DNA from 4 places in the Bradyrhizobium sp. NC92 genome. Region 2 is predicted to be linked to each of the others. Evidence: predicted binding sites of a transcription regulator. Region 2 holds the regulator's gene; each other region holds the start of a gene.
What was found. The regulator LexA, encoded in region 2, represses DNA repair genes until DNA is damaged. The targets are predictions, from matches to a motif close to TGTTCNNNNTGTGTTCNG.

Region 1 (4,124 bases), 1.7 Mb from region 2:
CCTGCATGGCGGCGGTGAGATGATGCTGCGCCGATGCGGCCAGCACCGCGCTTTCGGGGATATGAGTATCCTCAGGCAGGTGCACGACGACGCGTTTTCCCCCGATGCGCGCGGCGATGCGGTCGATCAGCGCGGCGAGCTCGTCATTGTCGTGGACATGGGCATCGAGATCGCGCTGCTCCTGCACCACGGTCTCGGTGCGGCTCGCCGACAACCGCACCATGTCGAAGCCGAAGCCGGGATCGAGGGGATCTGCGAGTGCATCGAGCCGCTCGCGGAACAGGCGGTCGATCACGGCGCTTCGCGTTACGGGACGTCCGGTTTCGACCGTGATCGTGCGCACCACGCCATCGGTGCGGAAGAATGCCGCTTCAAGTCGCCGTGCGCCTTTGCCCTGCTTCTCCATGGACGTAACAAGCGTGTCGGCCAGCCGCGACAGCGTCATCGCGATCATGGTGTCGGTCGCGATCGGCTCGGCAAAGCGTTTTTCCACAATGTAATCGGGCAGCGGTTTTCGCGGGCTAATCGGCGCATCGCCCTGCCCCAGTGCATGGGCGAGCAGCGTGGAGAAGCGCGCGCCGAACCGCGCCGTGATCTCGGAGGCGCTGCGCGATGCGACATCGCCGATGGTCTTCAGCCCGGCGCGACGCAGACCGGTGGTGTTGGCTTCACCTGCACCGAGCGCGGAGACTGGAAACGACCTGATCGCCTCCGCCTCGCCGCCATCGGCAACGATGGTGCCGGATGCCTGCCGCGTCAGCGTGCGGGCGCAGATCGAGGTGCCGGCGATCGCCGCGCTGACGGCAAAGCCTTGCCGGCCGAGCGCGCGGACCAGCGTCTTGAGCAGCGCGGCCTCACCGCCGAACAGATGGGCGCAGCCGGTGATGTCAAGAAACAGCCCGTGCGGCGCATCGAGCGCCACCAGCGGCGTGAAACGATCGCACCAGTCGGCGATATCGCTGAGCGTCTTGGCATCAGCGACAGGGTCGGCGTCGAACACACGCAGGTCCGGACACATCGCCCGCGCATTGGCGAGCGGCTGGCCGATATACAGGCCGAGGCGCTCGGCGGCCTCGTCCAGCGCATGGATCACCAGCGCATTGTTGTCCTTGATGACGACGATATCAGGCTCATGATTGGTCTTACCCAACCCGGCGCTGTTGAAGAACCGCTGGATCCTGTCGATGGGCAGGCGCGGCAGCCACAGGCTGAGGATACGTCGACGGTTCACTGAACTGGCACTCATCACAATTCCATTCCATGATCCACCGGCCGCATGGGCCATGACGATTGCGCAAGAGTTCGGCATCGAACACCGGCGCGCCCCAGGCACTCCACACCGAGCCCGGCGGCGAATGCGCCGCCCGCAGCATCCATCGTGTTTCCGCGGTCGAAGGCAGCGGCTGCGCCGCCATCCGCAGCAAGAGGCCGGTAACGCCCGAGCCTTGCGCGGCCAGCGTCAACTTGCGGCTTGCCACGAGATCGAACTGTCTGGTCTCGCCCCAGAGCTCGAGCATGACGGCGCCGAGCGCATCGCAGGCGAGCGCATCCGCCGAGGTGCGCAACGCGCTCTCGACATCGGCCGCGCGCACCATCACGACACGGCGCGGATCGAGGCCGAGTTCGGCAAGCCCGCTCATCGACAGCGCACCGGCTTCGAGCTCCGAAAAATCCTGTCGCACCCACAGCAGCGGCCGACGCGCGCTCACGCGTCCCGCAAGCCCCATGACAAAGCCCGTCGCGGCCGCGCCCTGGCGCCCCTCGCAAAACACCTCGTGGATTGCCGCGCGCGCGAGCCCGCCCTTCAGCGCGCTGTCGGCCTCGCTGTGGCCGAGCGCGACGCGATCGTGTTGATGCACGACCTCCGCCGTCTCGATGCGCTCGATCTGGCTGCGCAAGGTCGCAAGCGCGCTGATGCGTGCGCCGCTCATGCTCGCCGCTCCTTCAGGAATTGGTGCCGTGGTCTTCAAAAGAAGAACCAACGGCTGGCTCATTTGTTCATGATATGTTCTAATATAAAGCTAACGGTGCTCGAAGAGTCAATCGAATTGGCGCGCTGTCGGATTCATGAGTTGAATCAAAGGGATTTCCAAATGGACGTGCAACGCAAACTGGAGATTCTGGCGGATGCCGCCAAATACGACGCATCCTGCGCCTCCAGCGGCACCGAGAAGCGGGATTCCAGCGACGGCAAGGGCATGGGCTCGACCGCGCCAGGCATGGGCATCTGCCATTCCTACGCGCCGGACGGACGCTGCATCTCCCTGCTCAAGGTGCTGCTGACCAACGCCTGCAATTACGATTGCCTCTATTGCGTCAACCGCGCGTCCTCGAACGTAGCACGCGCCCGCTTCACCATCGACGAATTGGTCAAGCTCACGCTCGACTTCTACCGGCGCAACTACATCGAGGGCCTGTTTCTCTCCTCCGGCATCATCCGCAGCCCCGACTACACGATGGAGCAAGTGGTGAGCGTCGCGCGCAAACTGCGCGAGGAGCATCACTTCCGCGGCTACATCCATCTCAAGACCATTCCCGAGGCCGACGACGCGCTGATCGCGGAGGCGGGCAAATATGCCGACCGCCTTTCGATCAACATCGAGATGCCTGAGGAGACGAGCCTGCAGCAATTCGCGCCGGAGAAGGACGTGCGCGCGATCCGCCGCACCATGGGCCGGCTGCGGCTGAAGCTGGACGAGGCCGAGGAGAACCGCACAACGAAAACAAAGGCCAAGCCGCAGCGCTTCGCGCCCGCAGGCCAAAGTACGCAGATGATCGTCGGCGCAGATAGCGCCTCCGATCACACCATTCTCCACACCAGCGCCAACCTTTACGGCGCCTACCGGCTGCGGCGCGTCTATTACTCCGCCTTCAGCCCGATCCCCGATGCCAGCCGCGCACTGCCCCTGCGCGCGCCGCCGCTGCTGCGCGAGCACCGGCTCTACCAGGCCGACTGGCTGATGCGGTTCTACGGCTTCGACGTCGGCGAGATCGTCGACGACAGCGCGATGCTGCCGCTCGACATCGATCCCAAGCTCGCCTGGGCGCTGCGCCACCGCGACCGCTTCCCGCTCGACGTCAACCGCGCCAGCCGTGAGGAACTGCTGCGCGTTCCGGGCTTCGGCACCAGGACGGTCGACCGCATCATCGCAACAAGGCGCACCACCACGATCCGCCTCGCCGATCTCGCGCGGCTGCATGTGCCACGCAACAAGGCGCTGCCGTTCATCGTCCTCAGCGATCACCGCCCCTCATCGCATCGTCTCGATTCCGCCGGGCTGATCGAACGGTTCAAGCCGAAGGCAACGCAACTGGGATTTGGCTTCTGATGCAGTACATCACCCTCGACACCGAAACCGATTTCGACGGCTGGCGCAATGCCGCGCGCAGCCTCGTGCTTCACCACGTGCCGCCCAGCGACGTCACCTGGACCGTGCAAGGCGGCGAAGCCGAGTTGTTCGCGTCCCCCGCGCCGTCTCCGATCCTCGAGGTGAACGACGGTACCTTCAACGTATCAGGCAAATTCGTCGAGCTCGCCAAGGCGGCGATCCTGCACCGCGACGGCGAGCGCTTTGCGATCCTCTATCGCTTGCTGTTCCGGCTGAAGGACAACCACGATCTCATCGAGGTCGCGACCGATCCTGATGTCGCGCGCGTCACTTCCATGGCGAAAGCGGTCTATCGCGACGAGCACAAGATGCATGCCTTCGTCCGCTTCCGCGAGATCGGCCGGGAACGCCAGGCGCATTACGTCGCCTGGTTCGAGCCGGAGCATCATATCGTCGAGCTCGCCGCGCCGTTCTTCGCCAAGCGCTTTGCCGACATGCCCTGGTCGATCCTGACCCCGGACCTCTGCGCGCATTGGGACGGCCATGCGCTCTCGTTCACGCCGGGCGTCAGCAAGAGCGAGGCGCCGGGCGAAGACCGTCTCGAGGAAACCTGGCGGCATTACTACGCCAGCATCTTCAATCCGGCCCGGCTCAAGGTGAAGGCGATGCAGGCCGAGATGCCGAAGAAATATTGGAGGAACCTGCCCGAGGCTTCGATCATTAAGCCCTTGATCGAGGACGCCGAACGCATGACCGGTGCCATGATCGCCAATGCCGCAACCGATCCGCATAAGC
Region 2 (4,124 bases):
GAAAGGAAGTGTGGCTTCTTGCTGGCCAGGGAGGCCTTTTTGCTTCAGTCCCTCCGCTCAGCTAGAACTTGCCGACCGAGTCCTGATTTGTTGCGGAGTTCGCCCGTGGCCCTGATGCCGGTTTCTGACGCACTCGCCGCGGTGCTAGCCGGCGCCGAGCCGCTGGCTGAAGAGATGGTTTGCCTCGACGAGGCCCACCATCGTGTGCTCGCACGCGATGTCGCGGCGCGGCGCACGCAGCCGCCGGAGGCGATGTCGGCGATGGACGGCTATGCCGTGCGCGCGTCCGACGCGGCCATCGAGTCCAGGCTGACCGTCGTCGGTGAGGTCGCGGCGGGTCGGCCGTTCGCGGGAAGGGTCGGCCCCGGCGAAGCCGTGCGGATCTTCACCGGCGGCGTCGTTCCCGACGGCGCCGATGCCGTCGTGATCCAGGAGGACACAATTGCCGACGGCACGCATGTCACGATCAAGGAAGCCGCAATTTGCGGCCGGCACATCCGCCCTGCGGGGGTGGACTTCCGCGAAGGCGACGTGCTGCTGCGCAAGGGAATCCGTCTCACCGAGCGCGATCTCGCCCTCGCCGCCGGAATGAATCATCCTCATCTCGGCGTTATCCGCCGCCCGAGAGTCGCGATTCTCGCCACCGGCGACGAGCTGGTCATGCCGGGCACCGCGCCTGGTCCCGGTCAGATCGTCTATTCCAATGGCTATGCCCTGCACGCCCTTGCCCGCAGCGAGGGCGCCGAGACCATCGACCTCGGAATTGCCGCCGATACGCTGGAGTCCACGTCCGCCGGCATACGCCGCGCGCGCGAGAGCGGTGCCGACATCCTGGTCACGACCGGCGGTGCGTCGGTCGGCGACCACGATCTGGTCCAGCAGGCGCTCAAGGGCGAAGGCATCGCGATGGCGTTCTGGAAGATCGCGATCCGGCCCGGCAAGCCGATGATGCATGGTCGCCTCGGCGCGATGCGCGTGATCGGCCTGCCCGGCAATCCCGTGTCGTCATACGTGTGCGCCTTCCTGTTCATGGTGCCCTTGATTCGGGCCCTGTCGGGCGGTTCAGTGATTCATCATCAGCGCGAGCGCGCCGTGCTGGGCCGCGACCTCGGCGCCAACGATCAGCGCGAGGATTATCTGCGTGCGCGGCTGGAGGTGCGCGACGACGGCACGCGCGTCGCCCTTCCCGTCAGCCACCAGGACTCCTCCCTGCTTGCGAATCTCGCTGCGGCACAGGTACTTCTCGTGCGCGCACCGTTCGCGCCGAAGGCCGAGGCCGGCACGCCTTGCGAGGTGCTGCGGCTGCCCGTCTGAGCTGCCGAGCCACACGCATTCCGCGAGTTTGGCCGCGTTCACTATAAATTAAGCAGTTGCGGAACACATATCGAACATATAGTGTCCGTTCATGATTTGTTTCGAGGATGTAGCGGCTTATTGCCGACTTCATCGTCTCGGAATCGAACGACATCAACCGGGGGACTTTGGTCGAGATGTTGACGCGCAAACAATACGAGCTTCTGCGGTTCATCAGCGAACGTCTGAAGGAAAGCGGCGTGCCGCCGTCCTTCGACGAGATGAAGGATGCGCTCGACCTGCGCTCGAAGTCAGGCATTCATCGCCTGATCACTGCGCTCGAGGAGCGCGGCTTCATTCGCCGCCTGCCCAACCGCGCCCGTGCCATCGAGGTGATCAAGCTGCCCGAGCTCCAGGCCGCAGCCGGCAATCGCCGCGGCTTCACCCCGAGCGTCATCGAGGGCAATCTCGGCAAGGTGCGCGCGAGCTCCAGCCCGCCCGCGGATGAGGGCGAGCGCCCCGTCGCGGTGCCCGTGATGGGCCGCATCGCGGCCGGCACGCCGATCGAGGCGCTGCAGACCCGCAGCCACACCATCAGCGTCCCGCCGGACATGCTCGGCTCCGGCGAGCACTACGCGCTCGAGGTGCGCGGCGATTCGATGGTCGAGGCCGGCATCCTCGACGGCGACATGGCGCTGATCCAGCGCAACGAGACCGCCAATACCGGCGACATCGTGGTGGCGCTGATCGATGACGAGGAGGCCACGCTCAAGCGCTTCCGCCGCCGCGGCGCCTCGATCGCGCTCGAGCCCGCCAATGCCGCCTACGAGGTCCGCATTCTTCCGCCGAACCGCGTGAAGATCCAGGGCAAGCTGATCGGGCTTTACCGGAAGTACTGATACCGGAAGTAAGCGCTACGCGCGCTTCGATCGTCGATCCAAGATTGGAGCGGATACTTGTCCGCTCCGGCTGGATGGTCTTTCTGGTTCTGCGCTGACTGTTCGGCGCCTCTTCCCGCGCGACACTCGCCCATGCGGACACGCGGCCATTTCGCTCCGCCGGTAGAGTTGTGCCGACAGCGCCGATAGTGCGGGCCAAATGCAAGGACGCGAGGTTTGTTCCTATCGAATCCGGGAAAGATAATGTGATCGCGTGCTGCGGATGCGAGCCGCAGATTTGCCCATAACCGAGCAGAGCGTTGGAGGCTTCCACTCTGATAGAGGCCTGCGCCTCGAAAGAGACGCGGGTCGCTATCCCAGTATGAGGAGCACCCGATGTGTGACTATAGCCTGCATGCCGTCGCGACGCGCCCCGCCGAAGTTGGCGAGACGATCGTCACGACAACCTTCCGCGGCACCTCGACGCGCGGCTTCGCCTCCGAAGCCGATCTCTCCGTCGCGGTCTGTCTGCTGCCGGGAACGGAGCTCGCTTTCGCCGATAACGTCCGCTATGACAACCGCTGGATCTGGACGCGAACCGTCAACTCCCGCGTCGGCAAGTTCGGCAAGATCGACCCGCACATTCCCGATCGCCATCATGACGCGATCGAATTTCCGGACGGCAAGTACGTGCTGGTGACGCAGCTCGTCGAAGGCCAGCGCGCGACCGTGCTGCAATTGCCGGTGACGCAGCAAGCCATCGAGCGCGAGCACAAGCCGCAGATCGTCGCCGACACGCGGCCCACGATCACGCGCCTGCCGATCGGCTGACGCCGTCGGCCCCGACCGAAAAGTCGAGGGCCAAATTCAAATGCCATCGCCGGCCGCGGCCGGCGAGATGGTATGGTTTGCGTCCTGCGGGATCCCGTCGGACCGATTTTCCCCGCATCGATCTTCAATCGTCGGCCTGCAAGTCGGCCTCCGATGGCGTTGCGTCCCGGTTGCGAGGCACGGCCGTCTTCGGCACGAGGCTGCCGTCGAAATCCCCCTCGCCGGCGCCGGCCGGCAGCCAAGGACGGCTTGCCCCTCTCGCCCTCACCGCCTGCACCGAAAAACCCTCTCCGCTTCGCGTCAGAGCCAGCGCGCCCTGACTGGCAAGACGCGCCCGATCGACGACCATCGCCGCGCAGTCGGGCGGCGCGGGCCGCGCCGTCACCACCAGCGCGGCGCGGCTGCAATCATCGGCCAGCGCGTCGATGCGCGTCGCCAACGCGATCAGCCGTCCGTCCGCGAGCGGCGCCACGCAACCGGACTCGTCACATGACGCGCTGCTCGCCAACGAGGCGTTGCCGGCATCACGCGGATCGGCATCGGCGGCCAGCCACTCCTTCAGCAGGAAGCTGTCCTTGCTGGCGCGGATCACTTGCAAGCGCCCATCCGCGCCCCGGACCGCGACGCTCGCACCATCCCCGGCAATCAGGACATCAGGCTGGCGCACCGACAGCCCCCAGAGGATCGCCGCCAGCAGCACCAGGGCGCCGGACCAGCGCAAGGGCGTGCGCAACAGGCCCATCACGATGAGCCCGAGGCTCGCCGCGATCAGCGGCGCGATCCCGAACGCCGGAATGCGGCCGACGGCGCCCGGCAGGGCCGCCACCCAGCGCGCGACCAGGACCATCCACTCGATGCCGATTCCCATCAACCACCAGAACACGCCGTCGAGCCCGAAAGGCGCTGCGAGCAGTCCGAGCAGCCCGGCCGGCATCACCAGCGCCGACACCACCGGCATGGCGCCGAGATTGGCGATGACGCCGTATGGCGTCACGCGATGGAAGTGGAAGGCGGCATATGGCGTGGTCGCGAGCCCCGCGATCAGCGAGGCCAGGAACAGCATCGCGATCTCGCGGCCGCCCCACAGCGCGATCCGCGCCGTCGCGGAATGATCGGGTGAGG
Region 3 (4,124 bases), 3.6 Mb from region 2:
GCAGGAGAACAAGCGCTACACGGATCTCGCCAGGACCGGTTATGGCAGCGTGCAGAATGCGCAGCAGGCGCAGGCGCGCGATGCCGGCGCGGACGCCGCGATCGCGCGCGACAACGCCAACCTCATCTCCGCACAGAAGCAGGTCGATCTTCTCAAGGCCGAGATCGTGCAGGCCAGGGCCGCCGCCGCCCGCGCAACCGCGGTCCAGCACCAGGCCGAGCTCAATCTCGGCTACACCACGATCGTCTCGCCGATCGACGGCGTCGTCGGCAACCGCACCTTGCGCGTCGGCCAGTATGTGCAGGCGGGCACGCAGTTGATGTCGATCGTGCCGGCCACGGGCACCTATGTCGTCGCCAATTTCAAGGAGACCCAGCTCACGCATGTCCGCGCCGGTCAGAGCGTCGAGATCGAGGTCGACACCTTCCCGGGCCAAGTCGTGCATGGTCACGTCGATTCCATCGCGCCGGCCAGCGGCCAGGAGTTCGCGCTGCTGCCGCCCGACAACGCCACCGGCAATTTCACCAAGATCGTGCAGCGCATTCCCGTGAAGATCGCGCTGGACGCCGGGACGGTGCCTCCGATCGCGCTGCGGCCCGGCATGTCCGTGATCCCGACGATCGCAACGCGTTCAGCGCCGGCCGCTCAGGCGGCAGCGACGCCCAAAGCAAAACCTGTTTCCGGAGGGTCGTGCCATGTCAAACAGCCTCTCAATATCGACGCCAGCACAAGCAATTCCGGCCGCGACGCCTGAGCGCGTCGCCGCCGACCCCAATCGGGCCAGCGCCACGATCTGGATCGCCGTGTTCGCGGCGATGATCGGCGCCTTCATGGCGATCCTGAACATCCAGATCACCAACGCCTCGCTGCTCAACATCGAGGGCGGCATCGGCACCGGCGCCGACAACGGATCCTGGATCTCGACGTCCTATCTGATCGGCGAGATCATCGTCATCCCGCTGACCGACTATCTGTCTCGGGTATTCTCGTTCCGCAACATCATCCTGAGCTTCGCGAGCCTGTTCGCGGCCTTCTCGGTCGCCTGCGCCTTCACCCATGATCTGCCGTCGATGATCGCGATGCGCGGCCTGCAGGGTTTCTTCGGCGGCGTGCTGATCCCGATGGCGTTCACGCTGGTCTTCACCAAGCTGCCGAAGGGCCAGCAGCCGATCGGCCTTGCCATGTTCTCGCTCGCCGTGACCTTCGCACCGGCGATCGGGCCGACCATCGGCGGCTATCTCACCGAGAATTACGGCTGGCAGACCATTTTCTTCGTCAACGTGCTGCCCACGGCGGTGATGGTGACCACGCTGTTCTTCACGCTGGAGCGCCAACCGCTGAACCTCGCTTTGCTGCGCGAAGGCGACTGGTTCGGCATCGCGACCATGGCGATCGGCCTCGCTTCGCTGCAAGCCGTGCTGGAAGAAGGCAACAAGGACGACTGGTTCGGCTCTCCCTTCATCGTGCGGCTCGCGGTCATCGCCGTGATCAGCCTGTCGCTGTTCATCGCCAACGAGCTGATGGTGGAGAAGCCGCTGCTGCGCCTGCGCCTGTTGACGCAGTGGAATTTCGGCATCGGCACCATCGCGGCGGTGTTCCTCGGCTTCGCACTGTTCGGCTCGGTCTATCTCCTGCCCGCCTATCTCGGCCAAGTGCAGGGCTACAATGCCGAGCAGATCGGCAACGTGCTGGCCTGGACCGGGCTGCCGCAGCTTCTGCTGATTCCGCTGGTGCCGAAGCTGATGCAGCGTTTCGACGGCCGCTATGTCGCGACCGTGGGCCTGCTGCTGTTCGCCGCGAGCTCCTTCATGAACATCCAGATGTCGCTCGATTATTCCGGCGATCAGTTCCTGATGCCCAACATCGTGCGTGCGGTCGGCCAGGCGCTGACGCTCGCGCCGCTCTCGGCACTCAGCCTCGGCAGCGTCGCGGCGCAGGATGCGGCGGCCGCCTCCGGCATCTCGAACATGATGCGCAACCTCGGCGGCGCCATCGGCACCGCGGTGCTCGCCACTATCGTCACCAAACGCGAGCAGTTCCACTCCAACATCATCGGCCATTCGGTCACGCTCGGCCGCGAGGAGGTCCGCGCCCGCATCGCGCAGATGACGGACTATTTCATGGCCCACGGCGTCCCCGATCCCAACGCCGCACGCGAGCAGGCCATCATCGCGCTCGGCAAGACCGTGAAGCGCCAGGCGCTGGTGATGGGCTATTCCGACACCTTTGCCGTGATCGGCGTGGTGCTGGTCCTCGCCGCGATCGCGGTGCTGCTGACGCGAAGGGTGAAGGCGCCGGGTGGCGGAGGTGGCGCGCATTAGAGCTCGAAAACGAACGACCAAATCGACGCGGCCGTCACGCTTGACGGCCGCGTCCTTTTATGTTCCCTATTTGTTCATATCAATTATAGGTTGCTCAAGGGGACACTTCATGAGCGATACTCAGGTCGAGGCCGTGCCGGCTCAGCTCGTGCTGCATGCTGACGAAGATACTCCGCGTGAATTCATCGTTGACCTGTTGCGTCGCGTCTTCGGCAAGTCGGAAAGTGAAGCCGTCTCCGTGATTGCCGACATGGAGAGGCATGGCGCGGCAGCCTGCGGTCCCTACCCACCACCGGTCGCAGGAGCCCTGCTGGAATCTGCAAGGCGTCGTGTCGCTGCCGCCGGCCACCCACTCCTGATCACAAGCGAAACGGCGAAGCCCTGCTGCGAGCTTTGCGGCCGACCGATCGCGCAGTCGGAAGCACAATTGGTGGACCGCACAGTGTGGCTGTGCGCCGATTGCGTACTCGCAGCAGCAAGCGCATCGCGGGACCTCCCCTCGGAGGAGTTCAATTACACGTTCGGTGTCTTGAATTGGCACTTCGCCGATGTGCCGCGGAGTCAGCTGGTGACCACGGTACGCCAATTTCCTGGCCACATGCGGGCAGACGTCCAGGCCGCCATCGACCGATTATTTGCGTCTCCGGTCCGGCTATTCGGTATCGCCGAGGACCGCCGCTACGAGACGCTATCCATGTCGAGATTGATGCAGAACGACGGTTTCGCGGCGACGATCGCACCGCTTCAGTACAACGACGTCGATATCGGCGAACCGACACCAGCCAAGTGCCTCGACAATGGTCTTTGGCTTTGCGCAACCGCTGGTCTCCGCTACGCGGTGCTTCTGGCCATTCATCGTGAATACAGCCGCGAGGTCGGCGTGCGGATCGAAATCATGGCGCCGGCCGGGGCCGCAGGCTCAGCGCTTGTCCAGCAGTGCTTCAGCGCGCTGGAGGACGCCGTTCAGGCCGCGCGCACCTACCGTGGCAAGATTCTCTCTCTCGATGCCGATTCCGACTACCGTGGGCGCTCGCGCGGGATCACAGTGCACCGGCTTCCTTCCGTCAGTCGTGACGAGGTGATCCTGCCTGGACAGACGTTACGGCTACTTGATCGTAACGTCCTGAACTTCGTGGGCACGCGGGACGTGCTGCGCCGCCTCGGACAGTCGACCCGGAAGGGTATCTTACTCTACGGCCCACCCGGCACGGGCAAGACTCACACCATCCGCTATCTCGCGGCCCATCTGCCCGGTCATACGACGCTGATCATCACTGCGGAGCAAATCGGCCTGCTCGGCGCCTATATGAATCTCGCTCGCCTCCTGCAACCGGCCATGGTTGTGATCGAAGACGTCGATCTCATCGCGCGGCAGCGCGAGAACATGAGCGGCTGCGAAGAACCGCTGCTCAACCGATTACTTAACGAGATGGATGGCTTGAAGCAGGACGCTGACATCCTGTTCGTGCTGACAACAAATCGGCCTCAGCAACTCGAAGGCGCCCTAGCGGGCCGCCCCGGTCGCATAGATCAGGCCATCGAAGTGCCGCTTCCCGACGAGACCGGCCGCAACAAACTGGTCCGGCTCTACGGCAAGGGACTGCCACTCGACGACGCCGTCGTCGCCGAAGCCGCCAGGCGCAGCGAAGGCACGAGTTGCGCATTCATCAAGGAATTGATGCGGCGCCTGGCACAAGCGAGCCTCGCGCGCGATGGCGGCAATTCCGTCATTTCCGCCGATATCGACGAAGCCCTCGATGACATGCTGTTCTCCGGCGGCCGGCTCAATGCGCGACTGCTCGG
Region 4 (4,124 bases), 110 kb from region 2:
GCACCTCGACCTCGAGCTCGCCGGTGAGGTACTTGCCGGTCAGCGATTTCGGGTTGCGCATGATCTCGGCGGGCGTGCCTTCGGCGACGATGTTGCCGCCATGCATGCCGGCGCCGGGGCCGATGTCGAGCACGTAGTCGGCGAGCCGAATGGCGTCCTCGTCATGCTCGACCACGACCACGGTGTTGCCGAGGTCGCGCAGCCGCTTCAGCGTATCGAGCAGGCGGGCATTATCGCGCTGATGCAGGCCGATCGAGGGCTCGTCCAGCACGTAGAGCACGCCCGTGAGCCCCGAGCCGATCTGCGAGGCCAGGCGGATGCGCTGGCTTTCGCCGCCGGACAGCGTACCGGAGGAGCGGGATAGCGTCAGATAATTGAGGCCGACGTCGAGCAGGAAGGTGAGGCGCTCGCGGATCTCCTTCAGGATGCGGCCCGCGATCTCGTTCTGCTGCGCGTTCAGCGCCTCCGGCACGGTCTCGAACCATGCGCCGGCGCCCTTCACGGACAGCTCCGAGATTTCGCCGATATGCTTGCCGCCGACCTTGACGCAGAGCGCCTCGGGCTTGAGTCGAAAGCCTTTGCAACCCTCGCAGGGCACGTCGTGGAAATATTTCGCCAGCTCCTCGCGCGCCCACTCGCTTTCGGTCTCGCGGTAGCGGCGGTTGATGTTGGTGATGACGCCCTCGAACGGCTTCTTGGTGTCGTAGGAGCGCACCCCGTCCTCGTAGGAGAACTTGATCTCGTCCTCGCCCGAGCCGTAGAGGATCGCGTTTTGCGTCTTCTTCGGCAGGTCCTTCCACTTGGTGTCGAGTGTGAATTTGTAATGCTTGCCGAGCGCGGTCAGCGTCTGCACGTAATAGGGCGATGACGATTTGGCCCAGGGCGCGATCGCGCCCTTGCGCAGCGTCAGATCCTTCTCGGGGATGACGAGGTCCTCGTCGACATGCTGCTCGACGCCGAGGCCGCCGCAGGCGGGGCAGGCGCCGTAGGGATTGTTGAAGGAGAACAGGCGCGGCTCGATCTCGGGGATGGTGAAGCCGGAGACCGGGCAGGCGAACTTTTCCGAGAACAGAATGCGCTCGGGGCCGCTCTTGTCGTGGATCTTTGCGGTCTTCTTCTTCTCTTCTGCGGGGACGGCCGCCGCGGGAGCGTCGGCGAACTCGACGACGGCGAGGCCTTCGGCGAGCTTCAACGCGGTCTCAAAGCTCTCGGCGAGGCGCTGGCCGATATCGGCGCGCACCACGATGCGGTCGACGACGACATCGATGTCGTGCGGGAACTTCTTGTCGAGGTTAGGGGCTTCCGCCAGCTCATGGAAGGTGCCGTCGATCTTGACGCGCTGAAAGCCCTTCTTGAGCCACTCGGCGAGCTCCTTCTTGTACTCGCCCTTGCGGCCGCGCACGACGGGGGCGAGCAGATAGAGGCGGGTGCCCTCGGGCAGCGCCAGCACGCGGTCGACCATCTGCGAGACGGTCTGGCTCTCGATCGGCAGGCCCGTGGCCGGCGAATAGGGCACGCCGACGCGGGCCCAAAGCAGGCGCATGTAGTCGTAGATCTCGGTGACGGTGCCGACGGTGGAGCGCGGGTTCTTCGACGTCGTCTTCTGCTCGATGGAGATCGCAGGCGAGAGGCCGTCGATCTGGTCGACGTCGGGCTTCTGCATCATCTCCAGGAACTGGCGGGCATAGGCCGACAGCGATTCGACGTAGCGGCGCTGGCCCTCGGCATAGATGGTGTCGAAGGCTAGCGAGGATTTGCCGGAGCCGGATAGCCCGGTGAACACCACCAGCTTGTCGCGGGGAATCTCGACGTCGATATTCTTGAGGTTGTGCTCGCGCGCGCCGCGGATCGTAATTGCGCGCAGGCTGGAGCCCGCGTTCTGTTGTTGGCGCTTCGCCCTGATCACTTCGTCCATCCCAGAGGTCCTCGAGGAATCCAAAGACGCGCGATCGCGCCAATGCAAAAGGCGCGCTTCGCCCGGAACCGGGATCGGCGCCGATGGGTATGGCAGCGAACGTAGGAAGAACGGCGGCGGATTTCCAGTGGGACTTGCGAATCGTCAACGGATTGTTGGCGCGCTGGCGGCATCTGGCAGCAGGAGCGCGCGGAACCGCTCGGAACAGCCCGCCCAAAGCAAAAGGCCGGCGCGAGGCCGGCCTTTCGTGACGATGTGACTTCGGCAGGGAAGATCAGTACTTCGCGACCACCGGGCCGCCGAAGGTGTAGTTGAGGCGAACGGTGCCCATGTCGACATCCTGCTTGATGCGGTCGGTCCGGTCGTTGATGCCAAGCACCGTGAAATTGACGTTGCGGCCGCCCATGAACAAGTGGTCGTATTCGATCGCAACGGACCAGTTCGGTGCGAAACCGAATTCGATGCCGGTGCCGACTGCGCCGCCCCAGCGCGTCTCGCTCGCGCTATCGAAGACCACGCCGCCGAGAAGGCCGTCATACTTGGCGTGCGTGACCGCGGCGCCGCCCTTCACGTACCAGAGCACGTTATTCCAGGCGTAGCCGACCTGGCCGGTGAACAGGCCGAGGGCATCGATTCTGGTCTGATTGACCACGGGTGCGAAAGCGGCGAGCGGGCTCGCGTTCGATCCCTTCAGGTTGGCCCAGTCGCCTTGGGCTTCAAGGCCGAACACCCAGTTAGCCGACTGCCAACGATAACCGACCTGGCCGCCGACGAGACCGCCGGTCGCGTTGTGACAGCCTTCGGACACGACCGGGATTGCCACACCGAGCACGGCATTGAGATCCCAGCAATTGCGGCTCGATGCACCGCCGCCGTTGATGCCGAGGTAGAAGCCGCTCCAGTTGTACACCGCGATCGGCGCCACCGGAGCCTTGGCGTAGGGGCGGGCCGCCAAATCGGCCGCCGAGGCCGGTGCCAACGCGCTGAGTGCGAACAAACTGGCCGAAGCCAGCAAAAGCTTCTTCATATCCATTCCCCACTTCCGTTTCTCATTCCGGTCTTCCGGAGAGCGGAAGAGCAGCGGACCTCATGACTCAAGTAACGTCATTGCTTTACACCATTGAAGCCAAAAGTTGTGTCACCCGGCCGCCACATCCGTCCGAAAACGCGAACGAACGGGGCGGCCGCAACAAATACAAAAAGGCCGGCGCGAGGCCGGCCTTTCGTAACGCGGGTGCGTCAGAGACGAAGCTTAGTACTTCGCGACGACCGGGCCACCGAAGTGATAGTTCACGCCGACCTGCACGGTGTGAAGGTTGAGCGTGCCGGTGTTCACCGGAGCGCCGATACCCGAGAAGTAGGTCTCGCCGCCCAGGCTGCGATAGAGATACTCGCCCTTGACTGACCACTGCGGCGCGAAGAATGCCTCGACGCCAGCGCCGACCGTCCAACCGGAATGCCACTTGCTGTCCGAGACGCTTGCGAAGGGCGAGCTGACGGTGATCTTGTTGTCGATCCAGGCGTAGCCGCCCGTAGCGTAGAACAGCACGTTGTTGACGGCCCAACCGATACGGCCGCGCACAGTGCCGAGCGCATCAATGCGCGAGCTCGTGGTCACGGGAACGATAGCGCCGCCAAAGAGAACAGGGGTGGTCACCGAAGCATTGACATCAGCCCACGAGCCGTCGGCTTCCACGCCGAACACGACGTTGCCGGTCTGCCAGTTATAGCCGCCGGTGCCGCCGACGAAGCCACCCTTCATCCGCGGGTCGCCGGAACCGTTCTCCCAAGCGCCGCCGCCGACGATACCGAGGTAGAAGCCGGTCCAGTTATAGACCGAGGCCACAGCCACCGGAGCCTTGGTGTAGGGGCGGGCTGCCAGATCAGCAGCCGAAGCGGGGGCCGCAAGAGCGAATACACAGGCCGAAGCCAACAAAACCTTTTTCATTTTCAACTTAATCCCAGTCCCAGTTTCTGTTGTTGCCTTCCGTCGCGGAAGGGCATCGGACTCAACGGCCCAACTGACGCCGTCTTTACACCACCAAAGCCGCAAGTTGTGTCTCCGAAAAGCCACAACAGTCGAAAAGGTGATGGTTGCTGACTCATCTACGTCCAGGCATCGTGCCGCAAAAAAGAAGGGCCGGCGCAGCGGGCCGGCCCTTGCATTCACTCACAAAATCAGAGGGATATCAGTACCTCGCGATCAGCG

Region 1: N2602_RS13015 (putative DNA modification/repair radical SAM protein) is a predicted target of LexA. The motif match lies at 1,996-2,013, and genes of this name have one in related genera.
Region 3: N2602_RS04420 (ATP-dependent Clp protease adaptor ClpS) is a predicted target of LexA. The motif match lies at 2,382-2,399, and genes of this name have one in related genera.
Region 4: uvrA (excinuclease ABC subunit UvrA) is a predicted target of LexA. The motif match lies at 2,011-2,028, and genes of this name have one in related genera.

The regions. Positions count from the first base shown of each region.
Region 1 is NZ_CP104171.1:2,792,321-2,796,444, reverse strand. It holds gene N2602_RS13025 (DNA polymerase Y family protein) at 1-1,246, opposite strand, end outside; gene N2602_RS13020 (ImuA family protein) at 1,143-1,931, opposite strand; gene N2602_RS13015 (putative DNA modification/repair radical SAM protein) at 2,094-3,329, shown strand; gene N2602_RS13010 (UdgX family uracil-DNA binding protein) at 3,329-4,124, shown strand, end outside.
Region 2 is NZ_CP104171.1:4,505,844-4,509,967, forward strand. It holds gene glp (gephyrin-like molybdotransferase Glp) at 106-1,314, shown strand; gene lexA (transcriptional repressor LexA) at 1,491-2,192, shown strand; gene N2602_RS21110 (hypothetical protein) at 2,568-3,002, shown strand; gene N2602_RS21115 (ComEC/Rec2 family competence protein) at 3,127-4,124, opposite strand, start outside.
Region 3 is NZ_CP104171.1:946,590-950,713, reverse strand. It holds gene N2602_RS04430 (HlyD family secretion protein) at 1-754, shown strand, start outside; gene N2602_RS04425 (DHA2 family efflux MFS transporter permease subunit) at 696-2,321, shown strand; gene N2602_RS04420 (ATP-dependent Clp protease adaptor ClpS) at 2,431-4,124, shown strand, end outside.
Region 4 is NZ_CP104171.1:4,397,966-4,402,089, reverse strand. It holds gene uvrA (excinuclease ABC subunit UvrA) at 1-1,915, opposite strand, end outside; gene N2602_RS20580 (outer membrane protein) at 2,190-2,942, opposite strand; gene N2602_RS20575 (outer membrane protein) at 3,168-3,863, opposite strand; gene N2602_RS20570 (outer membrane protein) at 4,105-4,124, opposite strand, start outside.